Regions from separate parts of the Pantoea sp. KPR_PJ genome, predicted to be linked through region 3. Evidence: predicted binding sites of a transcription regulator. Region 3 holds the regulator's gene; each other region holds the start of a gene.
The links. The regulator LexA, encoded in region 3, represses DNA repair genes until DNA is damaged. The targets are predictions, from matches to a motif close to TNCTGTATGTACATACAGNA.

Region 1 (5,260 bases), on a different contig from region 3:
CCTCCATCAATGCCAGTACCAGATCGCCTGGCAGCGGTGACAGGTCGGGATCGATAATCAGCAAATCACCTCGCAAACACTGTGGCGACAGCGCATTATCCCAGAGCCTGAACGCAAAGCTGGTGGCAGAGCAGGGCTGCTCGGTCTGCACGCGTTCAGCAATCTCAATCTGCGAGGCATCCGCCAGCCAGCCAGACAGTTGTTCTCTCGCCAGCACCGGCATGCCTGCCTGTGCCTGGCTGTGTACAGTTAAAATCGGTCCTTCACCGTCAACAAGCCATGCCGGTGCGCAACCTAACGCTTCCGCCAGTCGCAGCAGATTTTCACCGCGCGGCAGCGTCTCCTCTTTTTCCCATTGAGATATTGCAACATGGGAGACCGAAATTTTTTCGGCCACTGCTTTTTGAGTGAGATTCAGTGATTTACGGCGAAGGCGGATGCGTTCACCCGTGGATTCTTTTTGCATTGTCTTGACATCTCCTGAGAGCCAGACTTAAGTATACTTAAGCTGTTAATTTAAGCAATCTTAAGTTTCGGCGAGGAAGGCGCTTAGCGTTTTACGCCTGTCGTCAACAGCGATTACCCCTGAGGCTACGAGGTGAGGCATGGAGAGTAGTTTGATTACCAGTGTTGGCGCGTTAGTGCTTGGCGGCGGCGCTGCCGCGCTTTTCTGGAAGCCGCTGATTGCAGGTATCGCGTCAATTGTTACCAGCAATCGCGCAGGTGGTGAAATCATAACCAGTTATAAAGAGCAGGTCTTGTTGCTGAAAGAGAGTAATGCCTTGCTCCGACAGGAAAATGATGATCTGCGCACGCGCCATGACGCCAATCTGCGCCGGATATCCACTCTGGAAACCGATCTGCGCTTAATCAAAAACGCGCTCGGCATTCTGGTGGTGATGACTGACGCCGACCATAACAGCAAATTTCGCAACGAAATCGACAAACTGATTACTACTTTGGAGGATCGCAGCGATGGCAGAGATTCACAGTGAAGTCAGACCGTTGAGACATAAACGCAAAGTGATGCTGGGCGTGTTGATGCTGGGCATGTCACTGCTCTGCATTCTGATGACCATTTTGTTCCTCTACGTAAATAGCGCTGCTAATCGCCGCGTAGAAGAGATCCGTCATGCTTCGCTCGATGCCGCTGCCAGGCGTGAAGCCAAGGTAGATAAGCTGGCACAGCAGGTCACTGCGCTACAGCACAAGCTGGATGCCTTACCCGATCGGACTGCCGAGCAGACCGCCGACAAGGTGAAGCGGGTAGTGATACAGGATGAGCCCCCTGTAAAGCAGTAAGAGGAGAGCCTTATGCGAATTTTTAACCTGATTGGGAAAGGCTATCACGCCCTCCGATCGTTTATCATCACTAAGGAGTCTGCTATGACTGATACCAGCATGATTAACGCAACCGCTCAGACTGGTGACGCCGCGCTACCGCAATTTGCTATACCGGACAGCAATGTACCGACCGATCCGCAGCTGCAGCGCTTATCTTCGCCCTCGACAGTGGCACCCGCAACGTCAGAGGAAACGCCAGGAGAGACGCATGTGGCAGCAGATGCAACGGCGCAGCACATGCCACCGCCGTCTGCTTCTGAGACTCCCGAAGAGGTGCCGCCTGTTGCTCAGGCCGGGGACGATCGCCCTGATGCGCAGCAGCCTGCCGGGAGCGATGCGTCGGCGGCAGAGCAGCCTGCTGAAACCGGGGTGCAGGCCGAGATACCGTCCGCAGCCCCGGCGCAGCCCGAGGCGCAGGCATCCCTGGCGGATGCCCCTGCCGGGGGGGCCAGTTCGGTCAGCAATGCTGACGAGCCGCCCGCACCGCTGTCTGCGCCTGCAAGTGAGCCACCAGTCGCTGCATCTGCCAGTGGAGCACCAGTCGCTGAGTCTGCAAGCGAGGCACCAGTCGCTGAGTCTGCAAGCGAGGCATCAGTCGCTGAGTCTGCGAGTGAGGCACCAGTCGCTGAGTCTGCAAGCGAGGCGCCAGTCGCTGAGTCTGCAAGCGAGGCACCAGTCGCTGTATCTGCAAGCGAGGCACCAGTCGCTGAGTCTGCAAGCGAGGCATCAGTCGCTGAGTCTGCAAGCGAGGCACCAGTCGCTGAGTCTGCAAGCGAGGCACCAGTCGCTGCATCTATAAGTGAAGCACCTGAACCCGCAGCCCAGCCTGAGGCGCAAAGCGTGCAAAACGACCTTAGCGCAGGTGTAAAAGATTTCAGAACCGCGTTTGATTTCGTGCAGCAGGGCATTAAGCATCTCGGTGATGCCGCCCGGGACGAGCTGTTCACCCTGGCACGCAAATATCTGTAATTGCGCTGAAAGGTGCAGTAGCCAGACAGGAGACAGGACGTCTCCTTCTTTATTACGGTCTGATGCGGGGCATCAGCGTGTAACACTTCCGAATATTCCTGGTGCGGCTTCGTTATAAGCGACTATCTTTAATCATTCACGCGAGATATTCATTGGTTAAAACAGCAAAAGGAAAACAGTATGAGTGATTCAGTCGAAACGAAAAGCAAAACTGACTACCTGCGCGATGTCACCTCGCAGCTGAAAGAGATGCGCCACTATGCGCAGACCAATACTGAAACGCTCTCCAGTCACTGGCTCGCGTTTGATGCTGGCGAATATAAAGATGAAGAGTTTGCCGGACGCATTGACGCACTGCTCAACAAACAGGGCACGCTGCTGGAAGATTTAGAGTCCGCGATCCAGGATATGGAAATTGCCATCAACCACAGCGAGCAGGAAAAGTAATCCTGCTCCATCCGGTGGCCGTCGCATCAGTCGGCCACCAGCCACATTTCTGCTTCTTCAAACATCTCTTCAATGATGCGTGCCAGCGTCGCTTTTTCATTCTTGCTCATATCGGTTTCGATAGCGTTACGCTCCATGGGCTTAACACGCACCTCAATGTCCGGAAAGACCCGCTGCACGCGTTTTTCCAGCTCACGTAAAATCATTTCGCGCGCGCCAGGCAGGCCGGCGACATTACGCTTATCGTAAATCAATTCCACAAACATACTGTTATTCCATACAGGGAAGAAGTTCGCTGGCACATCATACTGTAAATACAACCAGTGACAAGTACCTCAACGCGGGCAAACGCTTTTTTTTCGGCGAAAGACGCAAAGTCATGCTGAAAGAGGAAATCGGACGGCAGGAAGAGGTGATCTGGAGTAAGGGAATGATAACGTAGAAAAAATTAAACCTCTGGAGGTGGAAATCCAGCAAACACCTCCAGAGGCGGTGCAAGCGCACCATTCGTTCAAGGACAATCACGACCAAAGTCGTAGGTTAAAGTTATACAACTATTCGTGTGTTGTACAATTTTATCCTGATTTATTTCACTGGTTGGAGGTGTGCTCACATTTTGCCGCTCAAAGTTCATTCTTGATGCAGAACTCTTCCCAGGTCATTCCCAGCGACTCGGCATGAGATTTTAGGTAATTTTCAATGGCTTCGGCGGCAACGGCTTTGTCAGGCTCTGCCAGCTGGATAGAGAAAATCATCCCGTCGAGGTTTTTCTGACGCAGAAAGGCCGCATAAATGCGTTCAGCGTGCCATTCACGCAGCTGACGCAATGACATATTGGCGTGACGGGCGTCGCTTTCGGTCAGCTCATCAAGTGCGGCCTGGAAATCAGCATGGGCGGTAAAAAACATGTCGCGCGCCTGCGCGTAATAAGCTTCTGGCGTTTTCATAACGTTTCCTGAATCAGTGCAGTGGTGCAGCGCGCCAGTGTAACTTACCGCCCTGGCCTTGTCAGGGATCTCTGTCCGGCATGTGAAGAGGAAAAAAATGGGGGACGGAACGCGAACGCAGACGGAGATAGCTTGCGGAAAGCAGGCGAAAAATTATAACTTAGCCGCCATTGAACCGATCTCAGGGATTAAAGATGAAAAAGTGGATGCTGATGGTCACGCTGGCGCTGGCTGGCTGTGCGCAAATCAACAGTTATCAGGATGCGGTGCAAACGCCAGCACCCGCCAGCCTGCAGGGTAACTGGCAAACGGTGGGGCCACAAAGTGGATTACGCAGCGATAAAGCGCTGGGGAGCCTGATCGTTAACGCTGACGGCAGCACGCTTGATTGTCGCCAGTGGATGCGTGTCATTGCCAAACCGGGCAAACTCACGCTGCTTGGTGGCGACTACGTTAACGTTAATCGTCAGTCGCGCGTGATGCCGCTGGAACTGGATGAAGGTGAGCTGCACTACGACGGTCTGACGCTGCGCAAAGTTGAACGTCCGACGGTGGAGTGCCAGCAGGCGCTGGAGGAAGTGACGAAGCAGCCAAACGCAGCCGTTATTCAAAATATTGAGCCGGAAATCCTGAAGTCCGCCATTACCCGGGCGAACGAAGAAAAGCAGTAATCTTTATGCCTTATTCCACCAGCGATGATGGAATAAGGCGTTACGCATTACTCAGCGATGACCCAGACGCTAACGCTGCCGCCGTTGCAGCGCACCGTTACCGTGCCCTGGTCATCTGCGGTCAGCGTTTCATCGCGGTGGCCCAGATAGTCGCGCCATGCTTTACCCGCGAAGCCTTCGCCCATCGCCACGCTTTTCTCACCTTCCTCACCGTTTGACATGATGACGATGCAGCCGGGCTGCTCAGCGGTGCCGCTGCGGCTGAATGCCACACAGTTGGGATGATCGAAATAGTCTGTTTGCGCCCCCCAGCCGTAAGACTGACGTGCGCGAATCAACGGCTCCAGCTCTGCGATAGCAGGCATCTCTACGCGGTGTGTCTCGCCGTCACCCCCTTCGTCTTCATAGCTTGCCCCAAACAGATCGGGATAAAATACTGTCGGGATGCCTTGTTCGCGCAGCAGAATCAGCGCATAGGCGAGCGGTTTGAACCAGGCTTCGACTGGCGCTTCCAGCGACTGTAGCGGCTGGGTATCGTGGTTGGCAACGATAGTGACGGCGTGCCAGGGATCGGCCTGTACCAGTGAGTTAGCGAAGATCTGGCTGAGATCGTAGTCGCTGCCCTGGGTTGACGCCTGATGAAAGTTCATATGCAAGGGCGCGTCGAATAGCATGGTTTTGCCGTCGACCTGCTGGATATACTCCAGCAGTTTGTCGGTCTCGAACGACCAGTATTCGGCGACGATAAACATCGGTTCGTCAGCGACCTCCTGAATATGGTCGATCCACTCTTTATAGAACCAGGCCGGGATATGTTTTACTGCATCAAGGCGAAAGCCGGTGCAGGGCACCTGTTCCCGAACCCAGCGCGCCCAGTATTTT
Region 2 (5,260 bases), on a different contig from region 3:
AGACGCCCGACCTGCTGTATCAGGGTAAAAGAGGCGCTGGGCAAACTCTGCACCTCAAAAGGATAACGGTTCAGGCTTTTCAGCCATTCGCCTTCAGTCAAAATTACCGGACTGTCCACCGGGGGAAAAGCGATTTTGTGAATGTGCACCTGACTCAGCAGGTCCCCTTTTAAATCGAGTCCTTCTGCAAACGACTGCAGGCCGATAAGAATGCTGGTTTCCCCCCTGGCCACCCGTTTACGGTGGAGATCGACCAGGCGCGAACGCGGCTGATCGCCCTGCACCAGCATCGAGAGCCGCAGCGCTGGCAGCTGAGCAACAAACTGCTGCATCGCCCGACCGCTGGCAAACAGCACCAGCACGCCTTTGTGCTTCTCAGCTTTCATCTGCTGGTGGAAAAAAGCTGCCATCTCGGCAATGTGCTCCGCCTCGTTCGCCAGCACCGGTTCATACCGCATTTGCGGAATGACCAGCTTGCCCTGCTCAATATGGTTAAACGGTGAGTCGAGCGCCACAAAGCGGTCGCCCGCCTTTTCATTCAGGCCGGACATCTCCTGCAAACGACTGAAACTGTTGAGCGAGCGTAGCGTGGCAGAGGTCACCACCACGTGCGGAATTTTGCGCCACAGCAGCTTTTCCAGCTGATCGCTGACGCGGATACCCGCACAGTGAAACAGCAGGTGCGCCTGGCCGTCACGCAGTTCACGCGTAATCCACTTTGAAACCGGTGCGCCAGAGGCTTTGGGCATAGCGGCCAGCCGCCACAGCTTGCTGACCGATTCAAACCAGCCGAACTGCCGGTTAAGCTGAAGTAAGTTACGATGCAGCCGCACAAGATCAACGCTGCCGGTCTGCTCGCTCAGCGCGTTAATTAACCCCTCTGCCAGCCCACGTAGCGCATCGCTAAGCCTGAACAGGCGTCCACACATCTCCAGCAGCGTGTCCGGCAGCTCGCCCAGTACAAAGCGAAACTCACCGGGCTGATTATCGGCAGGCAGCAGCGGATTGAGCGCCTGGCTCAGAATAGTCAGCTCTTCACGCAGCGTTTCGCAGTGTGCTTTCAGGCGTTCCGGGTTGCTGAGCGGCGGCGGTGATTTTGGCCGCATCTGGGTCATGATGCCCTCGACGAGACGCACAAAGAGATCAAGCTGCAAACTGCTCCAGCCCGGCGTGATATCGGCGCTCATCTCCAGCGCATCGCGCGCCACCTCCGGCAGATGATGTCCTTCATCCAGCACCAGCATCAGATTTTTCGGCGGTGGCAGCACCGATTCGTTCTCCATCGCCGCCATCACCAGCGCATGGTTGGCCACTACCACATCCACCTGCTCGATTTCCCGGCGCGCAATAAAGAAGGGACACTCCCGATACCAGCGGCAGTGCGCGCCCAGGCAGCTTGCCTTATCGGTAGAGAGACGCTGCCACAGGCTGTCGCTGATGTTCTCTTCGCTGTGATCGCGCAAGCCGTCCCAGGCGTAGCTGCCCAGTGATTTTTCCAGCCGCACGCACTGCGCCTGCTCCTCCTGCGTTCCGCTAACGGCCTCATCGTCAAGATAGAGCAGCAGATCGCCCTGCTGGTCATCGCTGGCAGCCAGCGCCGCCAGATTGCGTGGGCAGACATAGCGCCCACGACCAAAAGCCGCGGTGAAGGTGAGATCGGGAATAATTTTTTTTAGCAGCGGCAGATCTTTCGTGAAGATCTGATCCTGTAACGCGACGTTAGCCGTGCTGATCACCAGCCTTTTCTCTTCGGCGCGGCTCGCTGCAATACCGGGGATCAGATAAGAGAGCGTTTTACCAACGCCGGTCGGGGCTTCGATAGCCAGATGGCGCGCATCATCGCCCGCCAGACATTTCGCCACCTCGGCGATCATCTGGCGCTGTGGCGCGCGAGGAATAAAATCCGGCACCTGCTGCTGTAGCGCCTTATACCACTGCGCTATCTGGCTTTTTAATGCGGCTGTCAGGGCCATAATTGTGTACCGCCGGGTGAAAATGGCCTGTATTTTTACACAGTAATCTGCCAGCGTCAGCCTCAGGAGACACTTTTTCGTGCTGCCTCGCGAAATTTTCAGCCCGCGCCATCTTGCTGTGGCTCTCGCGTCACCTTCAGCGCTATGGTGTAGCGTCGCTGCGCTTCTCAGAAGGAAAGGAAGATGAATACCCTCACTCACCGGTTTATGCCACGCCTGCTTATTGCCTGTGCGCTGTGGCTCTGGACAGGGGGAGCCTTTGCCCAGCCAGATTATCAGCTGGAAAAGGTAGTAGAGTTGAGTCGTCACGGCGTGCGTCCGCCTTCGCCGGGTAACCGCAAAGAGATTGAAGCCGCGACGCAGCGACGCTGGCCGATCTGGACCACGCATGACGGTGAGCTGACCGGTCATGGCTATGCGGCCGTGGTCAATAAAGGACGCTGGGAGGGTGAACACTATCGCCGTCTCGGGCTGCTGACGCCAGGCTGCCCACAACCAGAGGATTTCTATGTGCGTGCCAGCCCGCTGCAGCGCACCCGAGCAACCGCTCAGGCCCTGGTTGACGCGGCGTTTCCCGGCTGTGGCATGCCTGTACACTATGTTGCGGGTAAAAACGATCCGCTGTTCCAGACCGAGGCGTTCACCGCTACAGCGACCGATCCGGCACAGCAGCTGAAGGCGGTCACGGCTCAGGCGGGCGATCTGGCGGCCCGGCAGCAGGCATTACAGCCAGCGATTCAGGCGTTAAAACAGGCGGTGTGTCAGTCAGACGCACAGTGCACCTTCTTCGACCTCCCCTGGCAGATCCGCCAGAGCAAAGGGGGACACACCTACGTTGCCGGGCTTAGTGCACTCGCCAGTATGGTGGAAACGCTGCGTCTGGGGTGGAGCGAAAACCTGCCGCCTGAGCAGATCGCCTGGGGCAACATCACCCATGCCGCGCAGATCACCGCCGTGATGCCGCTACTGACGGCGAATTACGATCTCAGCAACGATGTGCTCTACACCGCGCAGAAACGCGCCTCTGTCCTGCTCGACGCCATGCTCAAGGGTATTGCGGGTGCCGACAGCGTGCCGGATGTGCGCTGGCTGCTGCTGGTTGCTCACGATACCAATATTGCGATGGTACGAACGCTGATGAATTTTAGCTGGACGCTGCCCGGTTATACGCGCGGCAATATTCCGCCCGGCAGCAGTCTGGTATTTGAGCGCTGGCGCGATACCACCAGCGGCCAGCGTTTTTTGCGCGTCTATTTTCAGGCACAAGGTCTGGACGATCTGCGCCGCCTGCAGCCGATCGACGTAGCACATCCGCTGCTGCGTGAAGAGTGGCGGCATGCGGGCTGCCGCGTCACTGCGGTCGGCACGCTCTGCCCGCTGCGCCCGGCGCTTAATGCCTTAAGTCAGCAGCTTGACCGGCATGCCATCACGCCCGTCAGTTACGCCGTGCCTTAGTTTGCCGTTAGCAATTTGAACATTACCGTGGTGGCCTCCAGCTCACCCTTGATTGATTCAGCGTAGTCGGGAATCGATCCGGCGATCTGCCAGCCTAATGAGAGATAGAGCTGGCTGGCGACATCGCCGCTGCGGGTATCCAGCACCAGAAGCGTTTTACCCAGCGCCCGCGCTCGCCTTTCAGCCCGCAGCATGAGCTCCCGCGCGATACCCTGACGCCGGGCGTGTGGATGCACCAGCAGCTTGCCGATCTCGGCACGGTGCCGACCATTGGGCATGGTGGCTACCGTCATCATTACCGTGCCTACCACCCTCTCCTGCTGGCAGGCAAGCATCAGCTCGCTTTCGCCGTCGATCAAACTGGCTGCACGGGTGTGCCAGAAATCTTCAATGGCCTGCCGATTCTGCGGATCGGTAAAGCCGATACTGGCCCCTTCCGCCACGCACGCCTGCAACAGGTCGCTGAGCTGCGCCAGAGCGTGAAGCGCCTGCACTGCATCTGCTTTTTTATAGTCCGTCATGGTTTACATACCACCAGCAGATAGCGCGCGCCCTCGGTAAGATGCGCGGCAAAGGCGGATCGCCCGGTCAGGTGAAAACGCAGGCAGTCGCCCGGTTGCAGGGCCCAGCTCTGTTCATCCATAGTGACGGTCAGCCCCCCTTCCTGTAGCCAGATATGCTGCTCCAGCCCGTGAACAGGCGGCGCGTCATAGTCGATGCGTAGGCCAGGCCGTAATTGAGCTTCCACCAGTTCAGCGCGAAAATGGGTGGCGGGCGGCGACACACTGCGGCGCACAAAGCCACTGGCTTTATCGCACCATACGGGCTGCTGCGACGGCGTCAGCAGCTGATCGATGCCCTCTTCCACTTCACTTAACAGCCGTGACATGGTAAGACCATATGCGGCGCATAAACGATTTAATAACGTAGCCGTAGGACTGGTTTCGCCGCGTTCAATACGCGACAATGAAGCCCGACTGATTTGCGTTGTCGTGGCAAGATCGTCAAGTGACCAGCCGCGCTGAGTACGTAGCTCAGCAAGGCGAGCGGCCAGGCGTTGTTCAGTTTCGTTAAGCTGCACTGTTTATCTCTCATTTGAGAAATACATCCCATAAATGGGATTTAATGTTAAATTAGGCGCATCGTCAACTTGTACACTTAAAAAACGTTTGTACAAGTTGATCGCGTTGGTTAAGGTTATCTGATCGCGGTCAGGAAGTTTGGGGAAGTTATGGCCTTTTACAGTATCGGTGACGTTGCCGAACGCTGTGGAATAAATCCAGTCACGCTGCGTGCGTGGCAACGACGTTATGGCTTGCTTAAGCCACAACGATCTGAGGGTGGACATCGTCAGTTTGATGACGAGGATGTTCAACGCATTGAAGAAATTAAACGCTGGATTGAAAGCGGTGTGCCGGTGGGCAAAGTAAAGGCACTGCTTGAAGGCGAAAACGTTAATGTCCATGATGGCTGGATGAATCTGCAGGAAGAGCTGATGGGTGTTCTACGCCACGTCAGGCCATCGAAGCTGCGCGCCAAAATCGCCTCGCTGGGGCGAGAAAATCCGGTGGATGCGCTTATTGACCATGTCATTATGCCGGTTCGGCAAAAGCTGGGGCTGGATCAGAATACCGCACGCGTCATGAGCAGCTTGCTCGACGGTGCGCTTATTGATTACGTCGCGTTCTGTCTCGCTGCCAGCCGTAAAAAAGCGGGCAAAGACGCGCTGATTCTCGGTTGGGCGGTGGAAGATCGCACCCGTATCTGGCTGGAGGCCTGGCGACTGTCGCAGGAGGGCTGGCGGCTGGACGTGCTGGCCGAGCCGCTCGATC
Region 3 (5,260 bases):
GGGCCGATGGCGGCCAGACGCTGGCGAGCAAAGTGTATGCGTGCCACACGTGCCAGCTTCTGCGCAATAGATTTATCGGTGCCGTGCTGCGTGGCCATCCAGCGCAGTGAGACCGTGGGGGAAAAACGTACAAAGCTGTCGCGACCGTTCCAGAGCGTGGCGAAAAACTTCTCTACGCCGTTCAGTTCGCGCAGGTGCGGGGCATCGTTGCCCTGAACCTCACGGCCCGGAGCACGCCCAAACATCACCGATACCGGCAGCATCTGGATATCCAGATTTGGATTGTTGCGATGCAGATCCAGATACTCATGGAAAATTTTTACCGATTCCGTGTTTGGCACGAAATAGGGAAACACGCGTGGCCCATCGTGAATAAACACATGGCGTGGCAGCAGCGCGCCGTCAATTTCCAGCGGAACAAGCGGATCGGGCAAATTATGTTTGAGACACTGCTGGCGCAGCGTCATTAAATCCGCCTTGGAATCGTATGGCAGCACGTACATAATCGGCCGCGTGGGATCAAGTCCATGTTCGGAAACGGGATCGGCCGGAATGGCCTTACTTTTTACCAGAACAGAGAGTGGTAAATTCAACAATTTATAATAAAGTTTACGCCAACCTGACATAGACAACATGAAGCCTCTTGTTAGCAAAGCGCCGCAAGCATAACAGAAAGTGCTGCGAAGATCTGTGGCGGTGCCAAACGCACCCGGCCCACACATTGACGTTAAACAACTAAAAGGGTTCCCTCGCAATGGCAAGTAATACCACCGGCTTACTCAGGATTGTGAAAGCGGCTGGCTACTCGTGGCAAGGATTACGCGCCGCCTGGCAGCATGAGGCCGCATTTCGTCAGGAGGCGACCGCTGCTATTGTCGCTATTCTGGTAGCCTGCTGGCTGGATGTCGATACCGTTGCACGTATCCTGATGATTGGATCGGTAGTGCTGGTCATCATTGTTGAGATCCTTAACAGTGCCATTGAGGCCGTGGTTGACCGTATCGGTCAGGAGCGCCATCCCCTGGCGGGACGGGCGAAGGACATGGGCTCCGCGGCCGTTTTGCTGGCGATTATACTGGCGATGTTTGTCTGGATCGCGCTGCTCTGGTCGCATTTGCGGTAGGCTTTCCATAATTGCCCAAATGCCTGTTATTTCCCTGGGTTTCGGTTTTCATTTCGCCAATACCTGTATATACTCACAGCGACTGTATAAACAACCAGGGGGCGGGATGAAAGCATTAACCACCAGGCAGCAACAGGTTTATGACCTGATTCGCGACCATATTAACCAGACGGGCATGCCGCCAACGCGTGCGGAAATTGCCTCGCAGCTGGGGTTCCGTTCCCCGAACGCCGCTGAAGAGCATCTGAAAGCGCTGGCGCGCAAAGGCGTGATTGAGATTGTCTCTGGCGCATCGCGCGGCATTCGTCTGCTGATGGAAGAAGAAGAGTCGAATGGCCTGCCGTTGATTGGCCGCGTCGCAGCCGGTGAGCCATTGCTGGCGCAGGAACATATCGAAACGCACTATAAAGTTGACCCTGACCTGTTCAAACCTTCTGCTGATTTTCTGCTGCGCGTTGCTGGTATGTCGATGAAAGATATTGGCATTATGGATGGTGACCTGCTGGCGGTGCACAAAACTCAGGATGTCCGCAATGGCCAGGTCGTGGTGGCGCGCATCGACGATGAAGTCACGGTAAAACGCTGGAAAAAGCAGGGCACGGTGGTTCATCTGCTGCCAGAAAATAATGACTTCGAACCTATCGTGGTCGACACCCGCACGCAGTCGCTGACCGTTGAAGGTCTGGCGGTAGGCGTGGTACGCAACGGCGAGTGGCTCTGACCAGCGCGTTTCAGATGCCGGCCGATCTCTGTCGGGCGTCTGAACGCGAATCCCTGCGTATGCGGTCTGGGCTACTAACACCCCGGTAGCCCATTCATCTTTCCTGCGTTTTCAGGCATGGACCGGCTGATGCGTCTCTTTACTGCACACGATCGACACCTCTGGCGGCTGGCGCTGCCGATGATCCTTTCTAATATCACCGTGCCGCTGCTCGGTCTGGTAGACACCGCCGTTATCGGTCATCTCGATAGTCCGATTTATCTCGGCGGCGTGGCGATTGGCACCACAATAACCAGTTTCGTCTTTATGCTGCTGCTTTTTCTGCGCATGAGCACGACAGGGCTTACCGCTCAGGCCTTTGGCGCACGCGATCCGCTGGCGCTCGCTCGCGCTCTGACGCAGCCGCTGATAATGGCACTGCTGGCTGGTGTGCTGTTTATCCTGCTGCGCGATCCGCTCAGTATCCTGGCAGGACGGCTGGCGGGCGGCGATCCGCAGGTGCTGGAGCAGGCCGCACGCTTTATCCATATCCGCTGGCTCAGCGCGCCTGCAACTCTGGCAAACATGGTTATTCTCGGCTGGCTGCTGGGCGTGCAGTATGTGCGTGCGCCGGTTGTTCTGCTGGTGGTGGGCAACAGCGTGAACATTCTGCTCGACCTCTGGCTGGTGCCTGGTCTGAAGTGGGGCGTGGCAGGTGCAGCAACCGCCACGGCGGTGGCAGAATATGTCACGCTGGCCGTTGGACTGGCGATGGTATGGCGAGTGCTGAAAATACGCGGTATCACCCCGGCGATGTTGCAGAAGAGCTGGCGTGGCGACATCAGCCGCCTGCTGCGCCTGAATCGCGACATCATGCTGCGGTCGCTGCTGTTACAGCTCTGCTTCGCCTCGCTAACGCTGGTGGGAGCGCGTCTGGGGCCGGAGATCGTCGCGACTAACGCCGTATTGCTGATGTTTATTACGTTTACCGCCTATGCGCTTGACGGCTTTGCCTATGCGGTCGAAGCCGTGTCAGGCGAAGCCTACGGTGCGCGTGATGGCGAAAAGCTGCTGGCGGTGTGGCACGCGGCGTGTCGTCAGGCGGGATGTGTGGCGCTGGCGTTTGCGCTAATTTATGCGGTGAGTGGTGAATCCGTTGTGGCGCTGCTTACCTCGCTGGAGCCACTACGGCAGCAGGTCGATCGCTATCTTGTCTGGCAAATCATTCTGCCGCTGGCGGGCGTCTGGTGCTATCTGCTGGATGGTCTCTTTATTGGCGCTACGCGCGGGCGCGAAATGCGCAACAGTATGGCTGTTGCCGCGCTGGGTTACTTCCTGACGCTGCTGACGCTGCCCTGGCTGGGTAATCACGGCTTATGGCTGGCAATAACCGTTTTCCTTGCGCTACGCGGCATCTCACTGTGGTTTATCTGGCGGCGGGAGTGGCGCTTAAGCCGCTGGTTTTCCAGCTGATTAGCCAGACGGCAGCGCCAGCAGGTGCTGATTTTTAACAGATTATTCTGTAATGATCTGTAATTGTCCGGCAGTTGCCGATTCGTCTACTACAATTACCTTACAACAGCGCAACAGAGCAGCGCTTTGTATTGTCGTACCGCCGTTACGCGGTGGTATGTAAAACTAAGGATGACGTGGAGGTCTGAAAATGAATAAAGACGAAGCGAGCGGTAACTGGAAGCAGTTCAAAGGTAAATTTAAAGAAAAATGGGGCAAGCTGACCGACGATGATATGCAGGTAATCGAAGGTAAACGCGACCAGCTTGTCGGCAAAATCCAGGAACGCTACGGTTACGCGAAGGACGAGGCTGAGAAAGAAGTCTCCGACTGGGAAACCCAGAACAAAGATTACCGCTGGTAATCCCCTTCACTCAGGATGAGTGAAAGAGCAGCACAGGGATGTGCTCTTTATCCCCGCTTTCCGCGCTTTTTCCCCTCTTTTTCATGGTCGTGGTTGCAGCTATCTGGATGAACACACGCCTCAACTTCAGCACAGCTTACACAGAGCCCATGCGCTTCAATCACGCTATGCCTTAACGCAAAGCGCGCTTCGCCTGCCAGATCGCCGATAATTTTTTCTACACCTTGCGCCTGTTTTTCGGTCACTGCCGCACAGCGATCGCATACCAGCATAACTGAGGTATGGGCGGGTGCCTCGAAGTGATGACAAACCACATAGCTGTTGTTGGATTCCACCCGGTGAATAAAGCCCTGCTCAAGCAAAAAATCCAGCGCACGATAGACCGTTGGCGGCTTTGCCTGTGGCTCCGTTGCGCGGAGGCGGTCCAGCAGGTCATAAGCGCTAATCGATCCATGTTGCGCAGCCATCAGACGTAATACCTCTGCGCGCTGCGTGGTCAGGCGCACGCCGCGCTGCAGACACAGTTTTTCCGCCTGGGTCATGATTTGCTCTGGCGTCATTGTCGACATGGTGATTCTCCGCTTAAAACGAGATGTTATTTTATCACATTAAATGTGCTTCCGCTGGGGTTACCGCGACGGACATTTTTTTGACTGTTTATTTAGCAAAACCATGTTGTTACAGGAAAATGACTTCTGTTGCGCTATTTCAGGACGTTTACTCAGGGCCAACATTATCGAGACATAATGAAACAAAATGGACGTTTTGCTTTACAACTCACCAGGTTAAGCACTAATGTTCATGGGTTCTTAAGGAAGGACTGGCCTTAATATCCTTTTTTGACTACCCCGCTACATAATAAAAGCGCTGATTTGCAGAGAAATCATCCAATCAGGCGAATAACAACGCTGTTCCAACTTACTTCACAGCAATGAACGGTTAGATGCCATTCACAATAGCGCTAACCACAAATTTCGAAGATGAATGTTTCCTGATCAAGGTGATGGCAGACAAATGGCGAACAACCCCACTCTGCGCTCTGCGCTTTTATATCCTGCTGCGTTAAGTGCAATTTTTCTTTCTTCCTCCGCGATAGCCGCGGGCACCTGGTATGATGCACGCAATGACGCCATGGGTGGCACCGGCGTTGCCTCCTCTACATGGAGCTCAGCCGTGCTGGCGAACCCGGCGCTGATGACCCGCGCTCATTCAGAGGATAACGTCGGAATTATCTTTCCGTCAGCGGGTTTGCAGGTCACGGATAAAGACAAAATGGTGGATAAGGTTGACGATATCAGTGATACCGTCGATCGCTATCGTGGCGTAATCGATAACCTGACCTTTCGCGATTTCCTTAACGGCTATCCGCAGCTTAAATCGGCGTCACGGGATGTCGCCAACCAGTTGCGCGATCTGCGCGGCAATAAAGCCAATGGTACAGCAGGGGTCGCGCTGGCGGTAACCGTCCCGAATGACACCCTGCCGTTCGCCTTTATCACCAAGGCATATGGAACGGTGCACCTGCGTGCTAATGTTGCCCAGAGCGATATTACCTATCTCG

Region 1: HP564_RS05375 (DinI-like family protein) is a predicted target of LexA. The motif match lies at 3,067-3,086, and genes of this name have one in related genera.
Region 2: dinG (ATP-dependent DNA helicase DinG) is a predicted target of LexA. The motif match lies at 1,999-2,018, and genes of this name have one in related genera.

What each region holds. Positions count from the first base shown of each region.
Region 1 is NZ_JABMIK010000002.1:148,449-153,708, reverse strand. Features, by position in the region: gene HP564_RS05400 (helix-turn-helix domain-containing protein) at 1-466, opposite strand, end outside; gene HP564_RS05395 (hypothetical protein) at 606-995, shown strand; gene HP564_RS05390 (hypothetical protein) at 976-1,302, shown strand; gene HP564_RS05385 (hypothetical protein) at 1,387-2,313, shown strand; gene HP564_RS05380 (hypothetical protein) at 2,494-2,760, shown strand; gene HP564_RS05375 (DinI-like family protein) at 2,787-3,026, opposite strand; gene HP564_RS05370 (DUF6388 family protein) at 3,384-3,707, opposite strand; gene yedD (lipoprotein YedD) at 3,902-4,378, shown strand; gene amyA (alpha-amylase) at 4,426-5,260, opposite strand, start outside.
Region 2 is NZ_JABMIK010000001.1:76,557-81,816, reverse strand. Features, by position in the region: gene dinG (ATP-dependent DNA helicase DinG) at 1-1,973, opposite strand, end outside; gene HP564_RS00385 (histidine-type phosphatase) at 2,157-3,428, shown strand; gene HP564_RS00380 (GNAT family N-acetyltransferase) at 3,425-3,949, opposite strand; gene HP564_RS00375 (helix-turn-helix domain-containing protein) at 3,946-4,509, opposite strand; gene HP564_RS00370 (MerR family transcriptional regulator) at 4,660-5,260, shown strand, end outside.
Region 3 is NZ_JABMIK010000004.1:25,784-31,043, forward strand. Features, by position in the region: gene plsB (glycerol-3-phosphate 1-O-acyltransferase PlsB) at 1-626, opposite strand, end outside; gene HP564_RS10640 (diacylglycerol kinase) at 755-1,123, shown strand; gene lexA (transcriptional repressor LexA) at 1,230-1,844, shown strand; gene dinF (MATE family efflux transporter DinF) at 1,974-3,296, shown strand; gene HP564_RS10655 (CsbD family protein) at 3,487-3,699, shown strand; gene zur (zinc uptake transcriptional repressor Zur) at 3,747-4,268, opposite strand; gene HP564_RS10665 (conjugal transfer protein TraF) at 4,714-5,260, shown strand, end outside.